DNA from 2 places in the Lysinibacillus sp. FSL R7-0073 genome. Region 2 is predicted to be linked to the other one. Evidence: riboswitches for the same ligand, from Rfam matches in the RefSeq annotation. Region 2 holds a riboswitch; the other holds the start of a gene.

Region 1 (12,141 bases), 250 kb from region 2:
GTTCTTCGTCTATCATGGCATCACAGGTTATCATATGGACCGTATGTTGCTGAAATTTATACTGTTGGAATATTACATCAGCAGAGCGTTGAAATAGTGATTTCAACATTTTCAAATTCATCATTTGTTCCATTGAAATACTTCTCATCTCCTACTGAGCCTGCTCAAGTTTAGTACATTTATGAAAACTTCGACATGTAATAAATATACTTAGGCATATTTTTCCCATGGACATAAAAATTATTCAAGAAACAAATACTGTTATAACCTATTCAGGATGTCTTTAGCCAATCATTTTTTGTAGATTAGCCATCTCAATTGCCGAGATCGCGGAGTCATAGCCTTTATTACCTGATTTTGTTCCCGCACGCTCAATCGCCTGTTCAATATTTTCTGTTGTAACAATACCGAAAATAACTGGCACATTGGTTGTTAATGAAACATTCGCAATACCTTTGGCAGACTCATTACATACATAGTCATAATGTGTCGTAGAACCACGAATAACAGTACCTAAACCAATAATGGCGTCATATTTCTTTGTCTCTGCTAATTGTTTCGCAATGAAAGGCACCTCAAAAGCTCCTGGCACCCATGCAACATCAATGGAAGCTTCATCTACACCGTGTCGTTTTAACCCATCCATTGCACCATCTAATAATTTACTTGTAATAAACTCATTGAATCGACCTACGACTACTGCAATTTTTAAATCCGTCCCAATTAATTGTGCTTCAAATGTTTGACCCATTTTTTTATATCTCCCTCGTTTTTAGTTTGTTGTAAATGATTGACTACGATAAGCGGCTAACGCCTCAATAGAAATCATTTTTAATCCATGATGTGCTGCATACTTTGTCAATTCATCAAAGCGCATCATGTGACCATCGTCTCCCATAATTTCACAAATTACTCCAGCAGGAATACTGTGACAAAGCTTGGCTAAATCAATGCTCGCCTCCGTATGGCCTCTTCGCTCTAAGACACCATTATCCTTTGCGATTAGTGGAAAAATGTGTCCCGGTCGACGAAAATCAGTTTTTTTTGCCTGAGACTCCAGCATCTTTTGTATGGTGAAAGCTCGCTCAAAGGCACTAATCCCCGTTGTTGTGTCCATATGGTCGATACTTACGGTAAATGCAGTTTGATGGTTATCCGTATTATGCTGAACCATTGGGTGCAGATCTAATTTATATGCTAGCTCCTGCGAAATCGGTGTACAAATTAGACCTTTTCCATAAGTCGCCATAAAGTTTATCGTTTCCGGAGTGATAAATTCAGCAAGCGCTAGAAGATCCCCCTCATTTTCCCGATCTTCATCATCCACTACGACGATCACTTTCCCTTGTTTTAAATCCTCTATGGCATCTTCAATTGCATGTAGCACTATTTTTCATCTCCTCATTATGTGATCTTAAAAACCGTGTCGTGCCAAATAATCTCTTGTTATCATTGACTTGCCTTGCCCATTTTTCAAGTCGTTTAAAATATATTTACCGACTAAATCTGTTTCAATATTGACGAATGCGCCCATTTTTTTCATACCTAAAATCGTTTCCTTATAAGTATGAGGAATCAGTGAAATAGTGACTTGATTCGTTTCAACCTGAAAGATTGTTAAGCTTGTGCCATCAATCGTTATAGAGCCCTTTGGAATACAGAAACTTGTTAGTTCCTCAGACAATTCGATATCAATATAAACCGCGTTGGCCACTGGACGCTTTCGTAAAATCTTCCCAATGCCATCTACATGACCAGCAACAAAATGCCCCCCAAATCGCCCGTTAGCAGGCATGGCACGCTCCAAATTAACCGGATCACCTATTGTCAGCTGATGTAAATTTGTAGCTTTGACGGTTTCAGGCATAACATCCATCGTAAGCTCTTCATCCGTAAAATGGGTCACCGTTAAACAAACACCATTGACTGCTATACTGTCCCCTAACCCTACATCTTCAGCAACTTTAAATGATTGAACCGTAATTTTCATACTGTTCTTATTGCTTTGCAAGGCTTTAATAGTGCCAATATCCTCTACAATACCTGTAAACATTTCTTCACCTACTTTCACACTGATCTTTCGTAGCTTCTATCCATCGCTTTTGGGTTTCTATCCGTCTCCCTTCTAAAGCTTATATAAAACGAAAAACCCCTTTGACAAAGGGGTTTTGGGAGTATAAGACATCAATAAATAAGCCTACTTGGATATTCATTTTTTCCATAGACTATTATCTTATTTGTTCTTCTCCCATCCAGACTATCACTGTCGGTTTTGGATTTGCACCAAATCAGCTTGCGCTCACGGACTTTGAATTTCTTCATCACCGCCGATTGGGAATTTCACCCTACCCCGAAGAACATCTTCTATTCAATTGATTGGCTAAAAAAAAACTTCCCAACATATTTGCGGGAAGCAGTGTCATAAATGCATAGTCAAATAGACCTTCTAAATTAAATTGAATTTAAAAAGCTCGCACTTATACCCTTCTCCCATCCAGACTATTACTGTCGGTTTTGGATTTGCACCAAATCAGCTTGCGCTCACGGACTTTGAATGACTTCATCACCGCCGATTGGGAATTTCACCCTACCCCGAAGGATCATTTTATTTAGCTAGTTCTTACGATAACACTATTTAATTATATTATCTATACTTCTGTCCGTAATTTTTTTAAAAAAAGCACCACCTCTTGCTATAGAGGTGGCTGCTAAGTCCTTTAATGGTTTATTTTTTGAACATAATCATCATAATTTCCCGAAAAGGCCGTCATCCCAGTTGGTGATAATTCTAACAATTTATTCGCTAGCTTATTAAGAAAATAACGGTCATGAGAAATACATAATAATGTGCCGTCAAATTGCAATAGAGCCTCCTCCAATACTTCTTTGCTAAATAAATCAAGATGATTGGTTGGTTCGTCCATAATAAGCACATTTGCTTTTTGCAAAATAAGCTTTGCTAAGGCTACACGTGCTTTTTCCCCACCGCTAAGGGAGGCTATCTTTTTAAAAACATCTTCTTTCGTAAATAAAAAATTACCGAGTACTGATCGTATTCTTGCCTCATCCACCGAAGGAAAAGGACCCCAAACTTCGTGTAATATTGTGTTATTAGGATGCAATGACTCTTGCTCCTGATCATAATAGCCTATTGTCACACCATTCCCCCATGCGATAACGCCACGGTCTGGTGTCAATTCATGTAATAACGCCTTTAATAGCGTTGATTTCCCAACACCATTGGGACCTACTAATGCAACCCGATCGCCTCTATATAAGGAAAACTCAATATCTTGCACTAATGTTTTCCTGCTATTTTCTAGCTGATAGGAGAGCACTACATCTTTTACCTTCAACACTTCTTTATGTGATTTCTTATCTGTAGCAAATGCCATTTGTGCGTGTTTTAGATCCTTGTGAGGCTTTTCAAGACGACTTATTCGTTCAAGCTGCTTCCTTTTATTCTTGGCGCTTTTTGAGGAAGTAGCCATCGCAATATTCCGCTCAATATAATTCTCCATTTTGGCGATTTGCTGCTGCTGCATTGTATATTTCTTTTCCATTAATTCGCGATTTTTCGCCTTGCTTTCCACATACTTAGAGTAGTTACCGCTGTATGTTGTTCCATGGGTACGTTCAATCTCATAAATTTCATTGACAAGGGCATCTAAAAAATAACGATCATGAGAAATAACAAGAATAGCCCCCTGATAGCCCCGTAAATAGCTTTCAAGCCAGTTTAAAGTCGCAAAATCCAAATGATTAGTCGGTTCATCTAACAGCAACAAATCCGGCTGCTCTAATAAAATTTTAGCAAGTGCCAGTCTAGTTTTCTGTCCGCCACTTAATGATGCGACAAGTGTGTTTGTCGGCGTACTCCCAAAGCCCATTCCATTTAACATACTATTTATTTTTGCCTCGACATCATAGCCACCTTGCTGTGAAAACCAATCTGATTTTCTCTCATATTTCTTCATAACTTGTTCCAGCTTTTCAGGGTCATTTATGCAGGAAGGCTCACCCATCTGCATTTCCAGCTCTCGAAGTTCCTTTTCAGCCTCTTGAAGCTCAGTAAATGCGCCAAGCATTTCTGTCCAAATCGTATGGTCTGGCTGTAACCCACTATCTTGTCGCAAATAACCTAGTTTAATTCCCTTCCCTATAAAAATGTCCCCTTCATCATAAGAAAGATCCCCTGTAATGATCTTTAGTAGTGTTGATTTTCCTGCTCCATTTACACCTATAAGTCCAATCCGATCGCCACGTTCCAATTTCATTGATATCTTTGAAAGAATCGGATCTCCCAAGTAGCTCTTACTAATTCCATTTAATTGAAGTATCATTTTTTCAATCTCCTTATTTATTTTATCCATTACTACTAAGCTAATTGCTCAAGAAATAAATGGACATATAAGGTTACACATCACTTTTCACTCCTTTCAAACACAAAAAAAGGCGCCGTCATAAACGGCACCTTACAAACATCCCTATAATCAATAGGGCATGTTAAATTTTACAATTAAACAAAAAAACGCCGTTACGTACCGGCGTCTAGCAATCTATTCATCCCATTTAATTGGGCATCAATCTGTTAGAAATAAAGAAGGCAAAAAGCACCGGAATCTGTATCGATATGAAATTTGCTTAAAAAAGGGCACACTTCTCCCTTAGCCAGCAAATCCCCACAAAGATTGTAAGATTTTACCTCTGATTCAGTTAAACCTTTCGCACAAACAGTTTCCAATCACTTCGCCCTCCCTTCGAATTTATAATACCAATTAATCTATCATATTTTTTTTTAGAATACAAATGTCCTGCCGCATTTTTATAGTATAAATGCCTTGGAATATATCATTCCTATCGTTAAACTTGAGAATATATTGGAACTTACTATTCTTAAAATCGTTCCTGTACAAGTGACTATTCAGTCCACTAGTTTGGAGGTCATTTCATTGCAATATTTAAGAAACATAACGTATAAACAACGTATTTTCTACGCCTTGTTATTACTTGGCTGTGCCCTTTCCATTTTTTTCGTTCATCATAATGAACAATTTTATGATCGACCCATTGCTGAAATTCTAAAAGTCAAAGTGGCAGATTCTGAGCCAATAACAGATATGTATGATAATGACGATATGTTGTATACACAGCAAATGAAAGCTGTGCTTAAAAATGGGCAGCACAAAGGACAAATAATTGATTTGACGAATGACTATTCTTCATCCGGAGCTTTTGATCAGGAATACCATGTCGGCAATGAAATCTTTGTCGCCATAGATGAACATTCAACAAAATCAGAGTTAACGGGCTCTATTCTCGATTTGAAACGAGATCAAACAATTATGATGATCGCTTGGATTTTTATCTTTGCGCTACTTATCATCGGTAAACGACAAGGTTTATTTGCCATTATTAGCTTAGTCATAAATGCCTGCATTTTAACATTTGCATTAGACCTTTACGTAAAGCATGGCAGCCTCAATTTATTATTCATAAGTGGGGTTTGTGTCCTATTATTTACCATTATTTCGTTGTTACTGATTAGTGGTTTGAAGACGAAAACATATGCAGCGATTATATCTACACTTTTAGGGACAATGATAGCCCTCATAATTAGCACAGCTGTGATGTGGTTAACAGGGGAAAACGGTCTACGCTATGAGGAAATGCAATTTTTAACACGTCCCTACCGAACCGTCTTTATGGCTGGTTTATTTATTGGTTCACTTGGGGCTGTTATGGATGTCGCCATTACGATGTCTTCTTCTATTTTCGCCCTATATGAACAAGATTCTCGTATTTCTTTACAAGCTTTAAAGGCATCCGGTCATGAGATTGGAAAAGACATTATGGGTACCATTACAAGCATATTATTTTTCGCCTATATTTGTGGCTCCATACCAATGGTCATACTCTATTTGAAAAATTCCTCTACATTAGGACTGACACTATCCTTGAACCTTTCTTTAGAGCTAGCTCGTGCCCTTGCAGGGGGTATTGGAGTAGTCCTCACCATACCTATTAGTCAATATACCGCTATTTTTTTCATTAATCGAAAGAGGGTGAAGGCATGAATGTCATCGTTGTATTGGCAGGCATTTTATGTTTATTAATGGTGGTAGTTGGAGGAAAGCAAGGACTACGCTCGTTTCTTTCTTTATTTTTAAATTTCGGCGTGCTATTTGTGACTATTTTTCTTATGACAAACCCTAAAAATAGCCCTATCATCCTGACGTTTATTGCGTGCACTGTTATCAGTTGCATTAGTTTGTTTTATATTAATAAAACAAATAGTAAAACCATTACAGCGTTTATTTCCACAATGGTGACGATCGTTGTTTTATTGTTTTTTATTACGTTAGTAACGAAAAAATCGATGATTCAAGGCTTTGGCGAAGAATCAACGGAGGAAATAAGTATTTTTTCCCTATATATTGGTGTGAATTTCGTGCAGATTGGTGCATCGGTCATTATTATGAGTACGATTGGTGCCATTATGGATGTTGCCATTTCCATCGCGACTTCGATGCATGAAATTTTTTATCATAATCCTTCGATTAGTAGAAAGTCACTGTTTACCTCTGGATTAAATATTGGAAGAGACATTTTAGGAACCGATACAAATACTTTATTTTTTGCTTTCTTTGGTGGCTATTTAAGTTTACTCATATGGTTTAAGGATCTCTCTTATTCAATTGGCGAAATCGTCAATTCCAAAGTATTTAGCGCAGAAATGATGACGATTTTTTGCGCAGGCATCGGCATTGCCCTCATTATTCCTATCGCATCCTCCGTCAATGCATATTATTTAGTTAAAACACGAGAAAAAACAGAATAGCACTCACATAGATACCATACCTATCTTTCGTCAGAGGGGCTGGGCTGTAGCTTACTGGGTGTCTCAAATGATTTTTGAGACGCCCTATTTTGTTGCATGATTTCCATTGCAAATGCCGTATTTTCTGATAATATTTACCATATGATGAATACAGAACTTTTAATAGGATTGTTGTTCCATATTTCATGCCCCAATCAAACGCCCATTCCATGTAACATTTTTTTGCATAAAACGTCAATACAACTAGATGATAAAGGAGAAAGTTTGCAATGAAGCATATAATTTTTGATTTTGATGGAACACTTGCAGATTCAACCGCCGTGTTTGCATCAGCATGGAATACGTTAGCACAAAAATATAAATTTAAAGGGATTGAATTAAAGGAAATTGATACATTAAAAAAATTATCGATTTCAGAACGTAGTAAATTATTTGATTTCCCGATGTATAAATTGCCTATGATTTTACCGCAATTTTACAAGTTATATCGCCAATCATTAAACGATGTTCATCTTTTTGAAGGGATGAAAGAAGTATTGCTAGAAATTGATAAAAGAGGTTATAAGATTTTGATTATCTCTTCTAATTCGAAGGACAATATTTTAGAATTTCTCAAAATGAATGGCATTGACTGTATTGCAGATGTCCTTTGCTCCAATCGTATTTTTGGCAAGGATAAAGTCATGAAAAAGTTTTTAAAGGAATCGAGTGTTTCATCATCTGAAGTAATATATATAGGGGATGAACAAAGGGATATTGTGGCGTGTAAAAAAGCAGGGGTACCTATTATATGGGTAGAATGGGGCTATGACGCAATTGAAGTCATACAAAATGAAGAGCCAGAATACAAGGTAGCGACACCTGAGGAAATTTTAGAGATTATTTAATAGGAGGATAATAGCCCTTTATCGGCTATTATCCTTTATATGTTTAAACTTTGATTTCGCTAATATGCAATAGCTTTTCAGCAGTATGGTTTACCCCTTTATATGCATCGCTTAATTCATGAATACTTATTGCAAATTGCTGGGTAAAGGCAGCAACTTGATTTGCGGAAACATTCACCTGATCAATCGATTGTTTAATGCTTTCTAATTGTTTCGTAATACTATTCGCACTTTCTGTACTGCTTTGGGACATTTTTTGTATTTCAGTTGCGACAACTGCAAAACCAAGACCATGCTCACCAGAACGAGCCGCTTCGATGGATGCATTCAAGCCAAGAATTTTAGATTTCATCGCTAAATCTTTTACTAACTGAACAATTACATTAATTTGTTCAATATCGCCTGCCATTGATTCTGAGAAATTTGATAATTCTCCTAAACGATTGGAAACATCTATACTGGCTGTAGCTAATTCTTCATTTGTGGCAGTCATTTCTTCAACCGCACTCGAAAGATCCGTCGCCAATAGACGCATACGATCCATTTTCTCATTAGAAATGATGGCACTTAATACACCGATGATCTGACCTCCATCAAAAATAGGCTGTGCCGAGGCGATATACGCCATACCAAACCCCTCTGCTCCTCGTTCCTCTTTAACGAATCGACCTGAACTCAACGCGACTTCCGTTGCTGTTCCCCGATATTTATGTACAGGTTCACCTACACCTACTTTTAAGTCAACATGCTTCCCCGGTTTATAGGCAAGTACTTTTTCAGTGTCTGCCACTATGACACAAGCATCCTCTGGGTATGTTGCCTGATATAGATCCATCGTCTCTATGACGGCCAGTAGTTTTGGATGCATTATCTATCCCCCTCCCAAATGTTTACTATATATTCAATTTTAACTATATCATGACACTTATAAAAAGACACCAACGTCTTATGGTGTCTTTTCGCAGCATTAACCCTTTGTCAATATTTCTACATATTTTTCAGCAGTTCGTATTTCGATCGTCAAAAAATCTTTTCCATAGGTAGTTTGAATTAAAAATGGGACATCACTAGTGTTCTGAAACCTGAAATCCAAGCTTCCATAGGAAACCGTAGCATCCCTTCCTTTTGGCACATATCCAATATCCAGAGAATGATGGTGACGTTCTACATACTTGACTTGTAGCTGATCCACTGCATTAAAGAGGGTCGAAGAAGTTTGACAAATACCCCCACCAATCCCCATTACCACTTTCTTATTTATAATTTCTGGTGCAGGCTGATAGCCATTTGCTTCATCACGTGGTCCGACCATCGTATTAAATGAAAAATGATCTCCACTACCAACGATGACATTATTAATGGCCTCGGCAGAAAGTTCAATATTTTTATTTCTTCCCACATCAGTGCTATTAAAATACGTCGTATAGGATGCCACAACGACTTCCTCTAAATAAGGAATGTCCTCAAATGAATACCCACTTTGCGTTAAATAAAGAGGTACTTCTACTTGACCACCAGTCGCAGAGGCTTCCAGAATTCTCTCCACTAATTCGCTTTCTTTTAAAATCATTTGTGGCCTTCCCTTGATTACTTTTCCTTCTTCATCCAATCGATCGAGCATCATTCTCTGGTCATAGCCTTCCATCTCATCTGTCCCTCGTGCTAATTCCTTTGCTAACTGCTCGATGTGCTGCTGATAGGCATGTATATTAGTCTCATAGCCACTATCCTTTGGTGAAATGGTTTCAATAATCGTCTTTGTCCTAGGATCTACAATCTCTACAAGAGCCGGCCCAATTTGTGGAACTTGCTCATAGCTAACTGGCTTTTTCATTTCTTCGATTGGCTGTTTTAATGGTTGATTTTCTTGCTCTAGACTTTGGTCGTTGTTCAAATTTTTTTGACAACCTACTAGTCCCACCATACATAAAACGCAAAATGCGGAAACTAACTTCCTTTTCAACATATACACCTACCTCTATGGTCATACTACAGAGACATCTTATTCATCAATTGCTTATAGTGTGTGGTTTTTGTAGATATTTATTTGTTTGTCGACAAAATGAACATTCCGGATTTACTTACTATGGAAGCTTACAGTTAATAAGGTAGGTTTTTTATTATGTAAAGTTGGGATAGCTTGGCACTAAGACATGTTATATGCAAACGGCCGCTACCCCAATATGATGTTTATCTCTTTCTTTTTAACACTCAATTTATAGACAGATTACCCCTGTATCTATACCAGTCGGGCCATTAAACCCTGGGATTACATCCACTACCATATTTGTTGCTATATCTATGACAGATACTGTATTGTCTGTTTGATTTGTGACATATGCAAAAGTGCCATTCGGCAAGATCGTTACTTGGTCAGGTGAAGATCCAACAGGAATTGTAGCAATCACCATATTTGTCGCTGTACTGATGACAGATACGGTATCACTACCTTTATTGACGATGTACAAAAGTGTTCCATCAGGTGTAATAGCTGTTCCTACAGGTCCTGTTCCTACAGGGATTGTACCAACTACTGTATTTGTTGCAACATTAATGATAGATACATTATTGCTATTTTCATTTGTAACATAAGCAAATTGTCCATTTGGTGTGAAGACAATTGACCTTGGGCGGATTCCAACAGGGATAGTAGCAACCACCATATTGGTTGTTGTATTTATAACCGATACATTCCCTGAATTTTCATTTGCCACGTAAGCAAACGCACTATTCGGCGTAAACGCAATACCTTGAGGTTGAAGCCCTACTGGAATAGTAGCCGTGACAGTATTTGTCGCTGTATCTATGACGGATACAGAGTTAGCACCTATTCCGTGATTTGAGACATAGGCAAGAGCTCCATTTGGTGAAATCGCTATACCAAGAGGCTCATTTCCTACCGGAATCGTAGCGACTACCATATTTGTCGCAGTATCAAATACAGTTACATTATCGGAGAAGAGTGCTGGCACATAACCAAACGCACCATTTGGTGTAATCGCTATTTCTAGTGGAGCCGTTCCTACTGGAATGGAAGCGACTATCGTATTGGTTGCTGTATCGATCACTGATACTCTGTTATCAGGAGTTGCTAACTGTCCAGCGTCTGTTACATAGACGAGATAGTTACAAGTCGGTGGTACTGGTAAAAATGGGTGTTTACAACGACAAGGGCAACAAAAACCGCAGCAATGGCAATGACAACCTGGATTTGATTTAAACTTGATCCTAAAAAATTTTTGTTCTTTTCCCACACTGAACAACCTCCCAGACATATAAGGCTACTATATGCCCACAAAATGGGGTTTCTTGTACATTCACCTAATCTAACTAGTGTAAAATGTGTTGATTAGTTGTTTACATGAGTTGCCCAGCTCCTTTAAATTATTTATCCACTAGTTTTTTGCGTGAGGGCAGGTAGGCTCTACACCGTTGAAATGGATCATGAAAAAGAGGAGAACGATGGACTCAGTTTTGAATGTCCATTACCATTACATTTAGACACCAAAAAACAATGAAAGATGGAAATGATAGGACTATTAACATACGAAAAAATGATAATAGTTTAGTACAATAAAAATTGTGGAACTTTTCTGAATAAAAGGAGGAAGTTAAGATGCCTCAAACATTATTATCTTCTAAAATAACAATGCCTCATCATTCACCCACTTTAATAGAAAGAACACAATTATTCGATCTATTCGATCAACATATACATGTTAAATTAACCATTTTACGAGCTCCAGCGGGTTATGGAAAAACCAGTATATTAAGTAGCTGGCTGAAAAATAAAAAAGAAACCACTGCATGGGTTTCCTTAGATGCTGCTGATAATGATCCTATACGTTACTGGACATATATTTTACACGCTATTGCGAGGGCTTCTAAAAGTGAAATAGATCAGATTCTGGCACCGCTCCTCAACTCGCAGGACCCTGCAACACTTGAATTTTTTATCTATTCACTGTTAGAAGAAATAAATGCCATTCAACAGCCCATCTCGATTGTATTAGATGATTATCATGTCATAGAAAATCCTGTGATACATCGACTCATGACACAATTCGTAGAGTATTTACCTAGTCATGTGCATATCTATATGTCCTCTCGTTCCGTCCCTGCACTACCAATAGTTAAGTGGCGAGTTAAGCAATGGATTCATGAAATCCATTCGGGACATTTACGCTTTACATTACAGGAGGTGAAGCGATTCTTTTCCTGCAAACATTTACCTACTCTCAACCACCAACAGCTGCAAACTATTTTAGATAAAACTGAAGGGTGGGTAGCTGGATTATTGTTAACTAGCTTTGCGCATGACCCTGAAATAGAAGCATTTGAAGAAGCTGCACAGCCCTTCATTTCAGAATTTCTATGGCAAGAAATTATTCATAACCTACCATCTGAAACACA
Region 2 (12,141 bases):
TGTGTCGCACCATGTACAATAGAAGTTAGAGAAAGATTGGAAGAGAGGGATCGTGAAAGTGTCAGAAAATATTTCAGTATTAGTAGTAGATGACGAGGATCGAATTCGCCGCTTATTAAAAATGTATCTGGAGCGAGAAGGATACCTTGTTGACGAGGCAGAAAATGGTGAACAAGCGATCGAAAAATCTTTAGAAAAAGAATATCACTGTATTTTACTTGATATTATGATGCCTGAAAAAGATGGGCTAGAAGTGTGTGCAGAAATTCGTGAACGCGCTGCAACTCCTATTATTTTATTAACTGCTAAAGGCGAGGAAGCTAATCGTGTTCAAGGCTTCGAACTAGGAGCAGATGATTATATTGTAAAACCATTTAGTCCTCGTGAGGTAGTGTTACGTGTGAAGGCCATTTTACGTCGTTCACAGGCATTCTCACCAACGACAAATGCATCCTCTTCAAAAGATTTAGTGGTGTTCCAGCATTTGATGATCGATCATGATGCACACCGTGTAACGGCAGAGGGCATTGAGGTGAATTTAACACCAAAAGAGTATGAATTACTTTACTTCTTAGCGAAATCGCCAGACAAAGTATTTGACCGTGAACAACTACTAAAAGAGGTTTGGCATTACGATTTCTTTGGTGATTTACGTACAGTTGACACACACGTAAAGCGTTTACGTGAAAAACTCAACCGTGTTTCTGAAAACGCTGCTAAAATGATTGTGACGGTTTGGGGCGTTGGTTACAAATTTGAGGTTGTCAATGAATAGAATATGGAATAGTGTTGTCGGGAAGCTATGGGTAACCATATTGCTTCTCGTTTCATTTGTATTATTTGTTTTCACGGTATTAATGCTGGAATTTCTTCAAAACTACCATATGCAGCAAGCGGAAATATCTTTACGTCAAACCGCTGCCACTGTGGCAAGTATAGTGGATGACAATGAAACAGCTGAATCGACTTCGGAATTATTAAAAGATATTTTACCTAAAGGCACCAACGCACTAATCGCAATCAGCCATGTAGAGGTATCCTTTGCTATGCAAGAGGGACTCAATAAAAAGGAAATTCAAGATACTATTTTGGCAAATAAATCTTTCCGTGAAGTTTTTCAATCAGATGAACCAATTACTAAAGAAATGATGATGCCCTCCTCTACAGATCAAGAGAAAATGGAATCTTACGTTGTGCTTGGTTTCCCATTAAATGTAGAGAATGCTGTACATGGAGCAGTTTTCATCTATCAAAGCCCCGATGCCCTACATAAAACGTCCAAGGAAACGACGAAAATTGTCTTTTTGGCAGCTTTCATAGCATTTGTCTTGACTACATTTTTTGCGTTCTTCTTGTCTTCACGTATTACTTCACCACTTAGAAAAATGCGTGAGCTGGCATTTGAAATTGCAAAAGGGAATTTTGAAGCGAAAATGCCTACGACTCAAAATGATGAAATTGGACAGCTGGCAGTTGCTTTCAATCAAATGGGTCGTCAATTAAAGCATAATTTAGAGGTCATCAATCAAGAGAATGAACAGCTATCCAATATTTTGACATCCATGACAGATGCAGTGATCACATTTAATCGCGACCGTACAATATTATTAAGTAATCCACCAGCGGAACGTCTGATGCAAAAATGGTTTGTAAACAAAGGCTCACAAAGTGCTAAGCCAATACCGCCAGAGCTGTATCATATGCTGGACCATGTACTAATGTTTGAGGATAAGCTAGAAGAGGAAATTGAAATGGATGGTAATTACTATACGTTTACAATTAGTCCTCTTTATAGTGGAGAAATCATTCGTGGTGCAGTCGCTGTTATTCGTGATATGACTGAACAACACCGCCTAGAAAAACTTCGATCCGATTTTATTGCGAACGTCTCTCATGAATTGCGGACTCCAATCGCCATGCTTCAAGGCTATTCTGAAGCATTGATGGATGATGATTTTATTCAAGATCAGGAAGAACGTAATGAAATAACTAAAATTATTTATGATGAATCCAAACGAATGGGTCGCCTTGTCACGGATTTATTAGATTTAGCACGCATGGAATCGGGACATATGACGCTCTATAAAGATGAATTACCAATTAATTCTACATTCGAACGTATTACTCACAAATTTGCACAGGTTGCAAAAGAAAAGCATATTCGTCTACTATTTGATAGTGAATTTAATGACGATGCGATGATTAATATAGATGAGGATCGCATTGAGCAAGTACTCACAAATTTAGTCGACAATGCACTAAGACATACGGACGAGGGATCTGTCACAGTAAAAGTGGAGCAGGAGCCAACATTCGCTAAAATTTCTGTTCAAGATACAGGACATGGCATTCCTCAAGATGATTTACCTTATGTCTTTGAACGCTTTTATAAAGCAGATAAGGCACGTACTCGATCTAAGGGGGGTACGGGACTTGGCTTAGCCATTGCACGAAATATTATAAAGGCACACTCAGGAAATATTATGGTAGATAGTGTGCTTAAGGAAGGTACTACCTTCACATTTTATTTACCATTCGATTAATAACATGGTTTGTTATTAGTTGACTGTAACTTCTGCGAATGTAAGACGACAAATAATATAGAACGGGGGTGGAGTGCATTGAATGACTCCGTGTTCCATCGACTATACGATGCCTATCATCAAGATGTGTTCCAGTTTCTAATCTATCTAGTAAAAAACCGTACACTTGCTGAGGATTTAGCGCATGAAGTTTATGTAAGGGTATTGCGCTCATATGATCAATTTGCAGGCAATAGTAGTGAGAAAACATGGCTTTTTGCAATAGCCAAAAATGTTGCGATTGATCATTTTAGAAAGCAAGCTGTGCGTCAGAAGCATTCGCTTGATTTCTTTGACTGGGAAACGGAACAGCTCCATTCAAACACACCATCACCGGAGGAAATGCTACAGGCCAGTGATGAATTTATGCAAGTAGAGTCAGCATTAGAAAACTGTACTGGCGATCAAAAAATGGTCATTATTATGCGCTATTTCCAGGATTTATCGATTGCAGAAACGGCGCAAATACTTGATTGGACAGAAGCGAAGGTAAAAACAACCCAGCATCGAGCCATTAAATTTTTAAGGCAACAGCTACAGCCGATCAGAGAACAGGAGGCGAAACGGCAATGACACATAAGCCATTTGATGATGAGCAGCTTGAACATGTACTGAACAATGCCCCTAAGCTTTCTGACCACCGTTCGAAAGAAGATATATTAAATCGGTTAATGGCGGATGCTCGCTTGCAAGATAATATCCACCTTCAAGAAGCTATGCAAGAACCTATAGAAGATGAACCATCTCAACAGGAAGATGCTATCATTAAAAAGCCTGCGACAAAATCAAAAGTACGTAATATGCAGATTTATATGAGTGTAGCCGCAGTCTTTGTGCTAACAATACTAGTTAGCACAATATTGAAGAACAACCAAGGTGAGCAAAAAGATCAAGCGAGTATTCCTGAAACGGCACAGTATTCTACGATGCAAGAGGATTCAGCAGCAAAGGAAGCGGCAACGCAGGATGAAGTGCTGGATTCCAAAAGTATTGTCGCCGAACATGAGCGCATTTTATCTTTACGTACATCTGTCTATGAGGAGGATGTAAAAGATGCTGTCGTATTCCGTATTGGTTTGGCAGGGCGTGATGCGGAAAGTGTTCCTATGACGTATGTGATACCAAATGAACGTGTGGCTACTGATTTTGGAGAAGAGAAGCCTTCTACCCTACGGATGTATGAAAAGTATGCTCCTCAAATTGACGAGGAGGCTAAAGGATTTACAGAGTATCATCCTTATAAAGGAGAGCTGAAGGAAAAGGAAGATAAGCTCATCCATGTCTTGCCAAAAGGGAATGACTATGATGTTGCCTCTGCTACAGTGAATGAATATAAAGGCACAATGGAAGATACATTCTCGGACTCTGAATATACCGAAGTAGAAATCCAAAATGAAGATGGAACCCTATATGAGTTTTCTCAAGAAGGTGAGCCAAGTCAAGCAATGTCCTTAACGAATGCAAAGAACTTTAATTATTACTTGTACCATGATACCAATGGTGCAGAATATTTATCACCAGATTTCCGTCAATCTTTTGAGACAGTCACAGAGGCACTTACAATGATGAAAAATAAAAATGATGATGTCTATACATCCGTAGTGCCTGAAAATGTAACATACACAGTCACTGAACAAGCGGAAGGTGTAGTTGTTACTTTTGATATTCCACTTGATTTAACATCTATGGAACCAATACAAGCAACTCAATTAATTGAGGCCATGATGTTAACTGCTGCTAGCTTTAATCAACAGCTACTTTTAGATAATGTTGTGCAAGAAAGCTGGGAAGGGTTTGATTTGAAGGGTTATTTACCAAAGCCAGTGGGACCGAATAAACAGTTTTTACCATAGTCGAAGGAAGAAAAAAACAAGAGAGGCATTCCTGCATGGCGGGAGTGCCTTTTCTATTTATAAAACATAGCAATTTAATCGGATTTTTTTGAGCAGAACTATTTACTTTTACTTCGTAATTCTTTATAGTAAAGCTGTAGAATAAAATAATATGATTCATCTTCGGGGCAGGGTGAAAATCCCGACCGGCGGTAATAGAGTCATAAATCGCTAGTGAATACATTCATTAGCTCGTTTGATTTATGTTAAACTCTTCAGCCCGCGACCTGTGCGAATTTTCGCATGGCTGACTTGGTGAAATTCCAAGGCCGACAGTTAAAGTCTGGATGGGAGAAGATGAAGGTACGATCGTCATTCATTGTCATGAAATGAACTATGACCGAGCGCTTTTTTGTATGGCTTTTCAAACAGTGCTCAAAAATAGTTAATGAGGACGCTTATTCGTTATGCCTTTCTCCCTTATGCTTTATTAAATGCATAAGGGTTTTTTCATGAAACAATTGAAAGATCGTCACCTTTCTTCTTGCGAGATTGAATCAGCAAAGAGGAGAGAGTTTTCTATGAAGAAAAATGTCAAACTTCAATCGTTTATTACGATTGGTATGCTGAGCAGTATTTCGTTTTTATTAATGCTTTTTAATTTCCCAATTCCGCCATTCCCAGCATTTTTGGAAGTGGACTTCAGTGATATGCCTGCCTTACTTGCAGCAATCACGATGGGACCTGTAGCTGGTATTTTAGTAGAATTGTTTAAAAATGTGTTGGATTGGATTTTCTCAGGCACTCCAACAGGCGTTCCGGTAGGGCATATGGCTAATTTTGTAACAGGTATTTTATTTATCTTGCCAGTAAGCTTTATTTTTAATCGCTTTAAAACAATCGCTGGTCTTGTTGGAGGTTTAGCAATGGGAACAGTTGTGATGGCAGTAGGAATGAGTGTTTTAAACTATGCTGTATTTTTACCAATGTACACTTACTTCTTAGGGATGGAGCCTGTTGTAGGTGATTCACTTTATAAAATGATTGTCGCTGGTATTTTACCATTTAATATTGTCAAAGGTATTTTATTAACGGGAATTATGGCGTTATTATTTACGACGATGCGTAAATGGATTGACCGCCAGCGTTCTATGTATATAACAAAATAAATTGTACTAAACCTCGAGGGATCAACTCGAGGTTTTTTTTATGGGGTGGAATGTAGAAAGAAAAATAGAAAAAGGTAATGGGTTGTCAAATTAACACTAGTTCTTTTTTAGTAAAACCTAGTCGAAAGCTATATTTTCATGTAAAATTAGAGAAGAGTTTAGAAAGTTTGAGGAGTTTGAAGAGATGAGTGGAAAAAAAGGACAGTGGTCTAGTAAGTTAGGATTTATTTTAGCATCAGCAGGTGCTGCAATTGGACTAGGAGCGATTTGGAAGCTCCCGTATGTAACTGGGCAAAGTGGCGGTGGCGCGTTTTTCTTAATCTTTGTACTGTTTACATTGTTAATTGGGCTCCCGATGCTATTATCTGAGTATATTTTAGGACGAGGTACACAGTCAGAGGCAATCACTGCCTATAAAAAAATTGCTCCTACGAAAAAAGGATGGGCATGGATTGGCCGCATGGGTGTTCTCGGATGTTTTTTATTACTAACATTTTATAGCGTTGTCGGGGGCTGGATTTTTATTTATAGTGGGCTAGGAGTAGCGGGTGCTGTCATTGATCCGGCTATTGATCCTGGAGAACTATTTGGAAAAATAATTGGTACACCTTGGATTACACTTGTAGGTTTGGCTTTGTTTACATTAGCAAACGTACTTGTAATTTCATTAGGTGTCCAAAATGGTATTGAAAAGGCGAATAAATGGATGATGCCATTGCTCTTTATTATGTTCATTGTCCTAGTGATACGTGCTGTCACATTAGATGGCGCCATGGAAGGGGTAAAATTCTTTTTATGGCCTGATTTCTCGAATATTACCGGAAAAGCCTTATTAGAAGCTTTAGGGCAATCATTCTTTGGATTAGCAGTTGGATTTTCTTGTCTTGTTACATATAGTTCTTACCTCAAAAAAGATGTGAGTCTACCGAATTCAGCAGGCTCCGTGGTTATGCTGACGGTACTTGTTTCATTTTTAGCTGGACTAGCTATTTTCCCGGTCGTATTTGCTTTTGATTTAGAGCCGGCAGCTGGGCCGGGCTTGTTATTTATGGTGCTACCGACAGCATTTAGCCAAATGCCATTTGGGGAAGTATTTTTAGCGATGTTTTTATTATTATTCTTATTTGCCACATTAACGTCCTCGTTTAGTTTATACGAAATTATTGTTGCGGCATTTATGGAAAATAGTCAGAAGTCTCGCTTGGTATGGACTTCATGTCTTGGTGTAGTCGTCTTTCTTGCGGCCATTCCAGCATCTCTTTCCTCTAGCCTGCTAGCGGATGTATCCGTTTTTGGAAAGAATATTTTTGATGCAACTGATTTTTTAGTATCAAACTTAATGCTACCATTGGGGAACTTGTTCATTGCAATCTTTATTTCATATGTCGTGGATAAGGAATTTGTGAAAAGAGAACTGCTAATGGGAAGCCAAATGGGTCAAGGGTATTATTCAATTTACAGGATATTAATGTTAGTCATAGTACCAGTTGTCATTCTCGTAGTGTTCGTAAATATGCTATTACAATATTAAATATATATAAAAGGTGTATCCATTTAGTAAATGGGTACGCCTTTTTTATGTATCGAAAATCAAGATGAATATATTCTAAAAAAACGATGTTATAAAACCTCACATATATATTGCTAAAAAAAAAAAAGTGATGTATTTTAAAAGCAGTCATAAAAAATGTGTTAACTAAATTTACATTGGAGTGGTGGAAAATGAAACATTATACAAAAGAAGGTATTATACGCCGAGTAAAGGAAGAAAATGTGAAGTTTATTCGCCTACAATTTACTGATATATTAGGAACGATTAAAAATGTAGAGATACCTGTGAGTCAATTAGAAAAAGCTTTAGACAATAAAGTCATGTTTGATGGCTCTTCGATTGAAGGCTTTGTACGTATAGAGGAGTCAGATATGTATTTAAGACCAGATTTCAATACATTCGTAATTTTTCCTTGGACAGCTGAAAAGGGTAAGGTGGCACGTCTTATTTGCGATATTGCAAGGCCAGATGGCTCACCATTTGAAGGAGACCCACGCTCTAATTTAAAGCGCGTTTTAAAGGAAATGGAGGAGTTAGGCTTCACTTCCTTTAACTTGGGCCCAGAGCCAGAATTTTTCCTTTTTAAGCTAGATGAAAAGGGGCATCCGACGCTTGAGCTAAATGATAGTGGAGGTTATTTTGACTTAGCACCGACAGATTTAGGGGAGAATTGTCGTCGGGATATTGTTTTAGAGCTAGAGGGGATGGGCTTTGAAATTGAGGCTTCTCACCATGAAGTAGCACCTGGGCAGCATGAAATTGATTTTAAATATGCTAGTGCCATTGAAGCATGCGACAATATTCAAACATTTAAATTAGTCGTAAAAACAATCGCTGCACAGCATGGGCTACATGCAACATTTATGCCAAAGCCACTATTCGGAGTTAACGGCTCTGGCATGCATTTTAATCTATCGTTATTTGAAGGGGATAAAAATGCATTCTATGATGAACACGCAGAACTTCAATTAAGCGCTACAGCACGTAGTTTTATGGCAGGAATTATCCAGCACGTACACGGATTTACGGCAATTACGAATCCACTTGTTAATTCTTATAAACGATTAGTTCCAGGCTATGAGGCTCCATGCTATGTTGCATGGTCTGCTCAAAACCGTTCACCACTTATTCGTATACCAGCAGCTCGAGGATTATCCACACGAGTTGAATTGCGTTCAGTTGATCCAGCGGCGAATCCTTATTTAGCAATGGCTGTGATCTTGGCATCGGGACTTGATGGCATACGCAAGGATTTAACGCCTCCAGCAGCGGTAGATCGAAATATTTATAAAATGACAGGTCCAGAGCGTGAATTAAATGGCATTGATAGCTTACCCTCTTCATTAGAACATGCGTTAATTGAATTAGAAATGGATTCAGTTGTACGAGACGCTCTAGGTGATCATATTTATGAAAAGTTTAATGTTGCTAAAGAAATCGAATGGGATAAATACCGCACACGGGTCCATAACTGGGAGCGTGAAGAATATTTAACGATGTATTAAAAAATATTGGAGCTAAAAAGCTCCAATATTTTTTTACTGACTTTAATACCCTTTTGATCTATCATTAAGGAAAAGGGGTGTGGGAAATGACACAAACGACTCAAGTTGTGACAATTCAAAACAACGATATTGTGCAATTTGAACATGATATTAATCGGGCTTTATTAGATTTAAGTTACTTTTTCATACTTGATATCAAATACAATACCCTCTATATCGGAGAACAGACGGTCATCCATTCTGCCTTAATTATTTATCAACATCAAGACGAAAACAGCCAGTAATTTTATATGTAAAAAGATGGTCATGTCGAGAGGACGTGACTTTTTTTATGGAAATAAAGATAAGAGATGGTCGATCTTCTGGGAATGTTATTGGTAGTCGCGCGAAGATCCCAGCATTACCCTCCCTTTATTTAAGGACAATAAAGGTCTTGTCCGTTATATAAATATATCATTGTTATTTTTTAATATATTTTGATATTTAGTACAATGGAATTTAGAGGAGAAAGAGTAAAAAACGTATGTAAAGTACGGAATTAGGAAATGTCATAGTGATGTTAAACTGCTTCTAAATGTACCTGTCCAAAGTTAGCATAAAAAGACAGGCTGGAAAGCATGAACTATTTTAAGATGGTATCAGGGAGTGAGAGCAATGAGTTGGATTGAGTCGATTCAAAAAGTCATTAATTTTATGGAAGATCATTTATTAGAAAACATAACCATTGAACAAATTGCACAGGAGGTTAATTCATCTGTCTTTCATTTTCAGCGAACATTTGCGATTTTAACGGATATGTCCATTGCGGATTATCTAAGACGGAGGAGATTAACATTAGCAGCCCAGGAATTAATGGATACAGATCAAAAAATAATCGATCTCGCCTACAAATATGGCTATGAAACTCCTGAAGCTTTTACAAAAGCGTTTCGTAAACAGCATTATGTAACGCCGAGTGAAGCGAGAAAGAGGCAAGGACCATTACAATCATACAATCGCCTGGTTATTCAGGTAAGCTTGAAGGGAGCAGAACCAATGAAGTATAAAATCGTAGAAAAAGACAAGTTTCAAATTGTTGGTGTAAAAAGAACTTACAATTGCCAAGATGGAGAGAATACTCGAGAAATCCCATTATTTTGGCAGGGAATCAATGAGAGTGGCTTCGATCAGCAGCTATATCAATTAAATAATGGCAATATCAATGGGGTACTGGGCGTTTGTGTACCAAATACAAGCCAAGGACAACAGGGGTTCATTGATTACTGGATTGCTACAAATCATGAAGGGGATGTAGGCGAAGATCTATTAACAATGGAAGTACCTGCATCAAAATGGGTTGTATTTGAGGTACATGGCCCTATGCCAGATGCCATGCAAAATACGTGGAAACAAATATATTCAGAATGGTTCCCATCCAATCCATATGAGCCAGCAGGAACAGCGGAGCTTGAGGTGTACCCTGAAGAAGATGCATATAGTCCTGATTCATACTCAGAAATTTGGATTCCGATTAAATAACGATAAAGTAAAGCCAAGAATGCTAAACAAATGCATTCTTGGCTTTAATTATTGTCGAAAGAAAAAATATCCTTTTTTTAGGTATCATAAAGATTTAAAATATATATATGTTTTAGATTAAATGATTTTATTTTAATCGTTCCATATTTTGATGAGGGGGTTAAAGTATGAAAAGAGGTATGATTCAAAACAAACGGGTAGAAATTTCTAATGATGAAGCACAACAATTTTTGAAGATGGGGAAAGTAGCGCATGTTGCGACGGTTGATGAAGAAGGATATCCTTATGTGATTCCATTTGTTTATGTGTATGAAGGAAATGACAAACTTTATTTGCATATCGGTAATATTCGAGAAAGCCATTTTTGGTCCAATATTAAACAAAACCCTAAAATTAGTATAGAAGTAAGTGAAATGGGCGATTTACACCCTGGGAAAAAATATGCTTGTCAATCTGCACTTGTCTACCAAAGTGTAGTGCTATTTGGACAAGTTGCAAGAATTGAAGAGGAGTCAAAGAAGGAATGGTTCTTTGATGTGCTTTTAGAGAAATATGGTAATCCCGAATGGACATTTGAAAAAGAGGGCTATCCAATTATGCCTAAAATAGAGTTATTCGAAGTACAAATAGAAAAGTTAACGGGGAAAATTAATCACGGCATGTATCACTAAGCAAAAAGCTAAGAATGGTTAGGTAGCCATTCTTAGCTTTTTATATTACCCTTTACATAGTACGTATACTTGTAAATTTTCTTCAGTACTATCATAGCCCTGCAAAATAAAATTCAATTTCTGCAAGACTTTGATGGAATTAATATTCGCGGCATCGACCTTTGCTACAATTGTCGTCATCTCCAAATGTGTAAAAGCAACATCGATTAAAGCAATGATAGCTTCTGTGGCGTAGCCCTTTCCCCAATGAGTCTTCGCCAAGTCATAGCCAATTTCTGCGGTAGCATTATCGAAGTCAACGTTATTAAATCCACAGGAGCCAACGATATTATTACCTGTCTTTTCAATGATAGAATAGCGAATGGCAGTATGTTCATTAGCTAATTGATTTAGTAATTTAATCATTTCTAGCGCCTGTTCTTCGTGAGTAAAGGTTGAGATATTCATAAATTTGGTCACAACAGGGTCTGACCAAATCGCCCATAAACTTTTAGCGTCAGCACTAGCAACTTTTCGTAATAATAATCTTTCTGTGTCCATACATTCAATCAATACTTTTACCTCCAAGATTTTAATCATGTTGGATGAAAAATATTGCTATCTGTGCATTATTCAGTCCCTTCAACTAGATCTATATTTTATTATAGAATATAAGGTACTTAATGCCAATAAAAGGGGGAAACATCGTGATAAAAGTTACAGTAAAACATTATCCAATTATTAAACAAAACATTCAAAGGGCACCAACATTTGTTTATAGTATACTCGATCAATTAATAGAAGGGACAGTCTATACAGATACAGCTACTTTTCAAACGCTACTAATACACACAAAATCAGGAATTTATTTTGTATATGGTGATTCCACTACAACTGAGATTGACCGTCAGCTTGCCATTTGCCTCGAGCTATCTATAGAGCAAGGGAAGCGCTTTACCTTATTTTCTTATTCAAAACAATGGAATACAAAAATTGAACAACTTTTAAATGGGCAGCTAAGAAAAATAGAGCGCTATACCTTTACATTTGATAAAAGCTTGTATGGTAGGAAGGAGGAGCAAGAAGTATCCAATTTTGAGGTGATGCCAATTGCTCAACTACATATAAAAAACGCAATGGAGTTTACATATGCTTACTATGATGAATATTGGGATTCTACGGCTAATTACCTGACAAATGGTTTTGGTTTTTGTTTAATACATAAGGAGCAAATCGTCAGTGAAGCTGTCTCTATTTTTAAATCAAATGAATATGCGGAAATTGATATTATGACAGATTCGAATTTTAGAGGTCAGGGATTGGCTAGTTTGAT

Evidence for each region. A riboswitch is a leader RNA that binds a small molecule or an ion and turns the genes downstream of it on or off. The one in region 2 is predicted to bind FMN.
Region 1: linked by a shared signal. The riboswitch ahead of ribE (riboflavin synthase) and the one ahead of MKY88_RS06325 (ECF transporter S component) in region 2 are both predicted to bind FMN.

The regions. Positions count from the first base shown of each region.
Region 1 is NZ_JBBPAS010000001.1:1,572,075-1,584,215, reverse strand. Features, by position in the region: gene MKY88_RS07545 (spore germination protein) at 1-133, opposite strand, end outside; gene ribH (6,7-dimethyl-8-ribityllumazine synthase) at 284-751, opposite strand; partial or broken gene ribB (3,4-dihydroxy-2-butanone-4-phosphate synthase) at 797-1,387, opposite strand; gene ribE (riboflavin synthase) at 1,415-2,053, opposite strand; FMN riboswitch at 2,237-2,362, opposite strand; FMN riboswitch at 2,479-2,604, opposite strand; gene MKY88_RS07525 (ABC-F family ATP-binding cassette domain-containing protein) at 2,718-4,343, opposite strand; gene MKY88_RS07520 (YibE/F family protein) at 4,953-6,077, shown strand; gene MKY88_RS07515 (YibE/F family protein) at 6,074-6,841, shown strand; gene MKY88_RS07510 (HAD-IA family hydrolase) at 7,111-7,728, shown strand; gene MKY88_RS07505 (methyl-accepting chemotaxis protein) at 7,772-8,596, opposite strand; gene MKY88_RS07500 (VanW family protein) at 8,696-9,652, opposite strand; gene MKY88_RS07495 (beta-propeller fold lactonase family protein) at 9,945-10,982, opposite strand; gene MKY88_RS07490 (LuxR C-terminal-related transcriptional regulator) at 11,345-12,141, shown strand, end outside.
Region 2 is NZ_JBBPAS010000001.1:1,324,526-1,336,666, forward strand. Features, by position in the region: gene MKY88_RS06305 (response regulator transcription factor) at 59-775, shown strand; gene MKY88_RS06310 (ATP-binding protein) at 768-2,543, shown strand; gene sigX (RNA polymerase sigma factor SigX) at 2,622-3,155, shown strand; gene MKY88_RS06320 (RNA polymerase subunit sigma) at 3,152-4,435, shown strand; FMN riboswitch at 4,590-4,777, shown strand; gene MKY88_RS06325 (ECF transporter S component) at 4,996-5,583, shown strand; gene MKY88_RS06330 (sodium-dependent transporter) at 5,768-7,114, shown strand; gene glnA (type I glutamate--ammonia ligase) at 7,306-8,640, shown strand; gene MKY88_RS06340 (hypothetical protein) at 8,727-8,924, shown strand; gene MKY88_RS06345 (AraC family transcriptional regulator) at 9,295-10,158, shown strand; gene MKY88_RS06350 (pyridoxamine 5'-phosphate oxidase family protein) at 10,326-10,829, shown strand; gene MKY88_RS06355 (GNAT family N-acetyltransferase) at 10,875-11,381, opposite strand; gene MKY88_RS06360 (GNAT family N-acetyltransferase) at 11,516-12,141, shown strand, end outside.